One region of the Saccharopolyspora sp. NPDC003752 genome, then DNA from elsewhere that is predicted to be linked to it. Evidence: riboswitches for the same ligand, from Rfam matches in the RefSeq annotation. Region 1 holds a riboswitch; the other holds the start of a gene.
The links. A riboswitch is a leader RNA that binds a small molecule or an ion and turns the genes downstream of it on or off. The one in region 1 is predicted to bind glycine.
Positions count from the first base shown of each region.

Region 1 (3,395 bases):
CTCGGGGTCCCGCCGAGCACCTCGGCGAGCCCGGCGGCCGCCATCGAGCACGCGGACCCGACCTCGCCCTGGCAGCCGACCTCGGCACCGGAGATCGACGCGTTCTCCTTGAACAGCACGCCGACCGCACCGGCCGCGAGCAGGAAGCGCACCACGCCGGCGTCGTCGGCGCCCGGCACGAACCGCATGTAGTAGTGCAGCACCGCGGGGACGATCCCGGCCGCGCCGTTGGTCGGCGCGGTCACCACGCGCCCGCCGGCCGCGTTCTCCTCGTTCACCGCGAGCGCGAAGAGCGTCACCCACTCCAGCGCATCGTCGTGCTCGGTCAGCGAAGCGGCCAGCTCCGCCGCCCGTCGCCGGACCTTGAGCCCGCCGGGCAGTTCGCCGGAGTTCCGGCATCCGTTGTCCACGCATTCGCGCATGACCTGCCAGATGCCCAGCAGCTCCTTGTGCACGGCGTCCTCGCCGCGCCAGGACAGCTCGTTGGCCAGCATGACGCCGCTGATCGGCAGCCCGGACTCCTCGGTGCGGGCGAGCAGTTCCGCGCCGGTCCGGAACGGGTACCGCACCGGGGTCGCGTCGGGCTTGATCCGATCGGTGCCGGTGGCGTCCTCGTCGACGACAAAACCGCCGCCGACCGAGTAGTAGACCGCGCTCTCCAGCTCGACCCCGTCGGTGCCGGTCGCGGTGAACCGCATGCCGTTGGGGTGCAGCGGCAGCGACTTGCGCCGGTGCATCACCAGGTCGCGGTCCACGGTGAACCGGATCTCCTGCACGCCGTCGAGCCGCAGCCGCCCGGTCTCCCGGATCTCGGCGACCCGGCCCTCCACCGCCGCCGGGTCGACGGTCTCCGGGCTGTGCCCCTCGAGACCGAGCAGCACCGCCTTCGGGCTGCCGTGCCCGTGCCCGGTCGCGCCGAGCGACCCGAACAGTTCCGCCTTGATCCGCTTGACCTGCGGCAACCGGCCCTCGCCGTGCAACCGCTGCACGAACAGCCGGGCCGCGCGCATCGGGCCGACCGTGTGCGAACTGGAGGGCCCGATACCGACCGAGAACAGGTCGAAGACGCTGATCGCCATTGACCGTCTCCTCCCCTCGCCTATTCCCCGCTACTCCGCGATCACCGCGGCGTACTGCTCGGCGGTGAGCAGGGCACCGGTGTCGGAGGTGCGCACCTCCAGCAGCCAGCCCTCGCCGTAGGGCTCGGAGTTGACCAGCGCCGGATCGTCCACGACGGACTCGTTGATCGCCACGACCTCGCCGGTGACCGGCGCGAACAGGTCGCTGACGGACTTCGTGGACTCCAGCTCGCCGCAGGCCTGGCCCGCCTCGATCTGCTCCCCCACCTCGGGCAGTTGCACGAAGACGATGTCGCCGAGCGCGTCCGCGGCGTGCTGGGTGATGCCGATCCGGACCAGCTCGTCGCGGTCCTCGATCCACTCGTGCTCTTCGGTGTAGCGCAGGTTCGCAGGCAGGGACATGTCGGGAGGCTCCAAGGCTTTCGGGGGCAGGGATGCCCGGGGCTGGGCCTCCCCCTCTGTTTCGGAACCTGAGAGCTTCGCCGCGGTTTCTCGCGGCTTGCACCGTGGGTGGAGCGTCACGGATGACGCGCGCTTTCCAGAGTTGCCTCGCCCGAACGGTCATGGGTGCCTGAGAGTTTGTGGGGAGTCTTGCTCCTTCGGCGCCCTGACGGCTCGGTGTGAGCCCTCAAGGTCTCTCCCGCACGGGGTCGACGGCCGGTATGCGATTGTCGATGTGCTCAGCAACGATAAACGGGCCAGCCCTGGTGTCAATGCCCTCCCCCACCTGACTGGCAGCGGCCCGAAGCACTCAGGAGGCCGGTGATGCTGGACATCCGGGCGCTGGTCGAACGGGTCGGCCCCACGCTGCTGCGCACAGTGGTCAGCCCGGAGCCGACGGTCTGCGTGGGAGACGTCGTCATCGCCGAACCCGATGAGCCGCCGACCGCGGCGGGCGGCGACCTCGTGCTGGGCGTGGCAGTCGCGGATCGCGAGCAGGCGAAGCGGCTGGCGAGGGCCTGCGGCGCGCAGGGCGCGGCAGCGGTGCTGCTCAAGCCGCCGATCTCGGTGGACGACGCGGTGGCCGCGGCGGCCGAGGAAGCCGGGGTGGCCCTGGTGGAAGTCCGGCCGGGTACCGGTTGGGCGCAGTTGGTGTGGCTGATCCGGGCGGCGCTGGGCGGGACCGGCATCGAGGAGGCCGACGCGCGCGGCACCGGGGTCGGCGACCTGTTCCGCCTCGCCGACGCGGTCGCCGACGTGGTGGACGCGCCGGTCACGATCGAGGACGCGCACTCCCAGGTCCTGGCCTACTCCGCCCGGCAGGACCTGACCGACCCGGCGCGGGTGTCGACCATCATGGGCCGGAAGCAGCCCGACGAGGTGCTCGCCAAGTTCCGGGCCCGCGGCACGTTCCGCCAGCTCAGCAAGGGCAGTTCGGCGATCTTCGTGCCCGCCCAGCAGGACGGCACCCTGCCCCGCCTGGTGGTGCCGATCCGGATGGGCGGCGAGCTGCTCGGTTCGATGTGGGCCGTGGTGCCCGGCGAGGTCTCCGAGGAGCGGTCCACCGCGTTCGCCGACACCGCCCCGCTGGTCGCGCTGCAACTGCTGCGGTGGCGGGCGGTGGCGGACGCGGAGCGCCGCCGGTCCGCCGAGCAGGTGCGGCTGCTGCTGGAGGGGGGCGAGGGCTGGCGGGTGGCCGTGAACGAGCTGGCGGTGCCCAACGAGGCGCATCGGGTCGTCGCGATCGAAATGCCGTCGTCCGCCGGGCCAGCGGAGGGGCACCGGCTGGCGATGTGGGAGTGGATCACGCGCGGGATCGGACGGCGCCCGCTGGTCACCGAGATCGGCACCATGCTCTACGCCCTGGTGCCGGACCGGGCGGGCGCGGGCGGCTGGCCGGACCTGCGGGAAGCGCTCGTGTCCCACGACGCTTCGCCGCGCCCGCTGATCGCGGTGGGCAATGCGGTGGCGGTCGCCGACCTCCCCCAGTCGCGCGCGCAGGCCGAGGAGCTGGTCGGCCTGCTGCGCACCGGCCAGTTACGCGACCGGGTGGCGGTGTACGAGGACAACTGGCCCCTGGTGGTGCTCAGCCGGATGGCCGGCGCGTCGACCGACGCGGGCGTCGGCTCCCTGGGCCCGCTGCCGGTGCTGCGCGAGCACGACCGAACGCAGGGCACCGAATACCTGGCAACCCTCCACGCGTGGCTGCGCCACCCGGGCGACCCGCGGCAGGCGAGCCGGGAGCTGCGCGTGCACCCGAACACCTTCCGCTACCGGATGAAGCGGCTCACCCAACTCGTGGACATCGACCTGGAGAACCCCAACGTCCGCGCGGCGCTGTTCGTGCAACTGCTCGCCGACCGCTGGGCCCAGCAC
Region 1 is NZ_JBSGJZ010000024.1:76,300-79,694, forward strand. It holds gene ACWEV3_RS27630 (L-serine ammonia-lyase) at 1-1,079, opposite strand, end outside; gene gcvH (glycine cleavage system protein GcvH) at 1,110-1,481, opposite strand; glycine riboswitch at 1,528-1,627, opposite strand; glycine riboswitch at 1,628-1,732, opposite strand; gene ACWEV3_RS27640 (PucR family transcriptional regulator) at 1,845-3,395, shown strand, end outside.

Region 2 (3,395 bases), on a different contig from region 1:
CCTCGAGGACGGCCTGCGGTGCGAAGTTCTCCGAGGCGATCATCTCCAGCGTGCTCTGCTGGCGGTTGAGTTCGGCGCCGACCGCCGCCGCCACCTCGGGGTCCACCGCGGCCAGCTGGTCGTTGAACAGGTCCGGTGTCGACATGGTGTTGCCTCCTGTGTATTTCTCTTCAGGCATTGCGGCGGTAGAACGGCAGCTCGACGACCTGCACCGCGACGGCCTTGCCGCGGATGTCGACCTGCAGCTGCGTGCCGGGTTCGCTGTGGTCGCGGTCCACGTAGGCCATCCCGATCGGGTGGCCGAGCGTCGGGGAGGGGGCGCCGCTGGTCACGACGCCGATCTCGGCGCCGTCGGCGTCCAGCACGCGGTAGCCGTGCCGGGGCGCCCGGCGCTGCTCGGTGCTCAAGCCGACCAGCGTGCGCTCGGTGGGCTTCTCGGCCGCGGCGGCCAGCGCGTCCTTGCCGACGAAGTCGCCGGCCTTGTCCAGCTTGACCACCCGGCCGAGGTTGGCGTGGAAGGGCGTGAGCTCGGCGGACAGCTCGTTGCCGTACAGCGGCATGCCGGCCTCCAGCCGCAGCGTGTCGCGGCAGGACAACCCGGCGGGCTGCAGGCCGTGCTCGGCGCCGGAGGAGGTCAGCGCCTGCCAGACCGCCTCGGCGTCGCCGGGCTCGGTGAACAGCTCGAAGCCGTCCTCGCCGGTGTAACCGGTGCGCGCCAGCAGCACGTCCTTGCCCGCGACCCGGCTGCGGTAGCCCGCGTAGTACTTGACCTCGGCGAGGTCGGTGTCGGTCAGCGGCGCGAGGATCGCGACCGCGTTCGGGCCCTGCACCGCGATCAGCGCGTAGTCATCGGAGACGTCCTGGTGCTCGGCGTCGAAGCCGCCGATGCGCTCGGCCAGCTCGGCGGAGACCACGGCGGCGTTCGCCGCGTTGGCCACCACCAGGAACTCCTCGTCGCCGAGCCGGTAGACGATCAGGTCGTCGAGCACGCCGCCGGCGGCGTTGCAGATCATCGTGTAGCGGGCGCGGCCGGGCTTGATCGCGGACGCGTTGGCGACCAGCGCGTAGTCCAGCGCCTCGGCGGCCTGCGGCCCGCTGATCCGGATCTCACCCATGTGGGTCAGGTCGAACAGGCCGGCGCCGGTGCGCACCGCGTTGTGCTCGGCGGTGTCGCCCGAGTAGCGCAGCGGCATCCGCCAGCCGGCGAATTCGGTGAACGTCGCCCCGAGGGCTTCGTGCACGTGGTGCAAGGGCGTCTGTCGTGGCGACGACATGGTGAGACTCCTCCTGGTGGGCGCCGGTCGGCAGTCGAGGGCCGGTCAGCTCACTGAGCCCAACCTTATCGGGGATGCCTCGACCTCGACCTGCGCGGGCTTGCGCTGGTCGGGCGGTCTCCCCGGAGTCATTGGCCTGAGAGTTTCGCCGCCCGCGAGGGGGCGGCTTGCACCGTGGGCGAGAAGCGGGCGCTTCTGCTTTTCTCCGTGTTCGCCTGGTGCCGTGCGGTGCCGGTGCCTGAGAGTTTGCTGGGGAGAATTGCTCCTTCGGCGCTCCGGTCCCGGAACGGGCCGGAGTCTCTCCCGCACGACGTCGTGGGCGCGGTATTCGGTTGTGTGAACGCCGACGCTACGAACCGGCGTGACCCACGTCAACCGGGCGGGTGAGTGATCTCAGGCGGGGAGCTCGCCGTACTGCTTCTCCAGGCCGTCGACCAGGGCGGCCAGGGCCAGCTCGAAGCTGTCGGCGTCGATCTCCGCCGCGTGCTCGCGGAGCAGGTGGGCCTTGTTCAGGTGCGGGAAGCGGTCGCCGTAGAGCGCCGCGTCGTCCGGGAAGCCGCCGCTGAAGGAGCCCATCGCCGAGCCCACCACCAGGTACTTCGTCGAGGCGCCGATCATCGTGGCGTAGCGCTGCGGCCAGCCCGCCCTGGTCAGGCCGCCGTGCACCGCGTCTGCCCGGCGCAGCGCGTTCTCCCGGCGGGCCGGGCCGTAGGCCAGGAACGGGACCAGGTTCGGGTGGGCGATCAGGGCGGCCCGGTAGGAGCGCGCCCAGGTGCGCAGGCCGGTCGTCCAGTCCGCGTCGAAGCCGGAGACGTCGACCGCGGCCATCACGTCGTCGGCGATCTCGTGCAGCAGCTCGTCCTTGGTCGACACGTGGTTGTACAGCGACGCCGCGCGGACGCCGAGCCGTTCGGCCAGCCGCCGCATGGACAGCGCTTCGAGGCCGTCGGCGTCGATGATCTCCAGGCCGATCCGCCGGATGCGTTCCGGCGACAGCCGGGGGGTGGTCGGTCTGGGCACGTCTTCTCCTCGTCGGATCCCTTGCGGCGCTCGCCGGGACCGCCTTAGGCTGCCACAAAACTAACGACGTTAGTTAGCTGGCCGCAGGAAAGGATCCGGCGATGGTCGACTTCTCGCTGTCCGACACAGAACGCGACATCCGCGACTGGGTGCGCAACTTCGTCCAGCGCGAACTGGTGCCGCTGGAACAGGAGGTGCTGCGCCGCGAGCGCGCCGGGGAACGCGGCCTGACCAAGGACGAGCAGCGGGAACTGCAGGACAAGGCGAAGCAGGCCGGGTTCTGGGGCGTGCAGACGCCCGAGGAGTACGGCGGCATGGGCCTGTCGGCGGTGATGACGGCGCTCATCGAGGTCGAGCTCGGCCGCACCTTCGTGCCGTTCCGCTTCGGCGGCTACGCCGACAACATCCTGTACTACGCCAACGACGACCAGAAGGAGCGCTACCTGCTCCCGACGATCGAGGGCACCCGCAAGTCGTGCTTCGCGATCACCGAGCCCGGCGCCGGCTCGGACGCCAAGAACCTGCGCACCACCGCCGTCAAGGACGGCGACGAGTGGGTCATCAACGGCGAGAAGACCTTCATCACCGGCGGCATCGACGCCGACTTCGTGATGGTCTTCGCCGTCACCGACCGGGAGAAGGGCGCAGGCGGCGGCGTCACCTGCTTCCTGGCCGACCGCGACGCGGGCTGGAAGTCCGAGCCGATCGACATCATGGGCCCGTGGGAGCGGCAGCCCGCCGCGCTGGTGTTCGACAACGTGCGGGTCCCGGAGCACAACGTGCTCGGCGAGGTCGGCCAGGGCTTCAAGCTCGCCATGCAGTGGATCGGCCGCGGCCGCTACCTGCTGCCCGCGCACGCCCTCGGCGCCTGCGAGCGGCTCGTCGAGATGGGCATGGAATACGCCAAGACCCGCGAGACCTTCGGCAAGCCGATCGCCGAGCGCCAGGCCATCCAGTGGATGATCGCCGACTCCGCGGTGGAGATCGAGGCGCTGCGCTGGCTCGTGCTGCAGGCGGCCTGGCAGGTCGACCAGGGCATGGACTCCCGCCACGCGCAGTCGGTGGCCAAGCTCTTCGGCGCCACCCGCGCCAACGAGATCG
Region 2 is NZ_JBSGJZ010000030.1:93,354-96,748, reverse strand. It holds gene glyA (serine hydroxymethyltransferase) at 1-145, opposite strand, end outside; gene gcvT (glycine cleavage system aminomethyltransferase GcvT) at 171-1,274, opposite strand; glycine riboswitch at 1,390-1,490, opposite strand; glycine riboswitch at 1,491-1,590, opposite strand; gene ACWEV3_RS31310 (TetR/AcrR family transcriptional regulator) at 1,668-2,294, opposite strand; gene ACWEV3_RS31305 (acyl-CoA dehydrogenase family protein) at 2,396-3,395, shown strand, end outside.
Region 2: it holds a riboswitch for glycine, as region 1 does, so the genes downstream of both, gcvT (glycine cleavage system aminomethyltransferase GcvT) here and gcvH (glycine cleavage system protein GcvH) in region 1, are expected to answer to the same signal.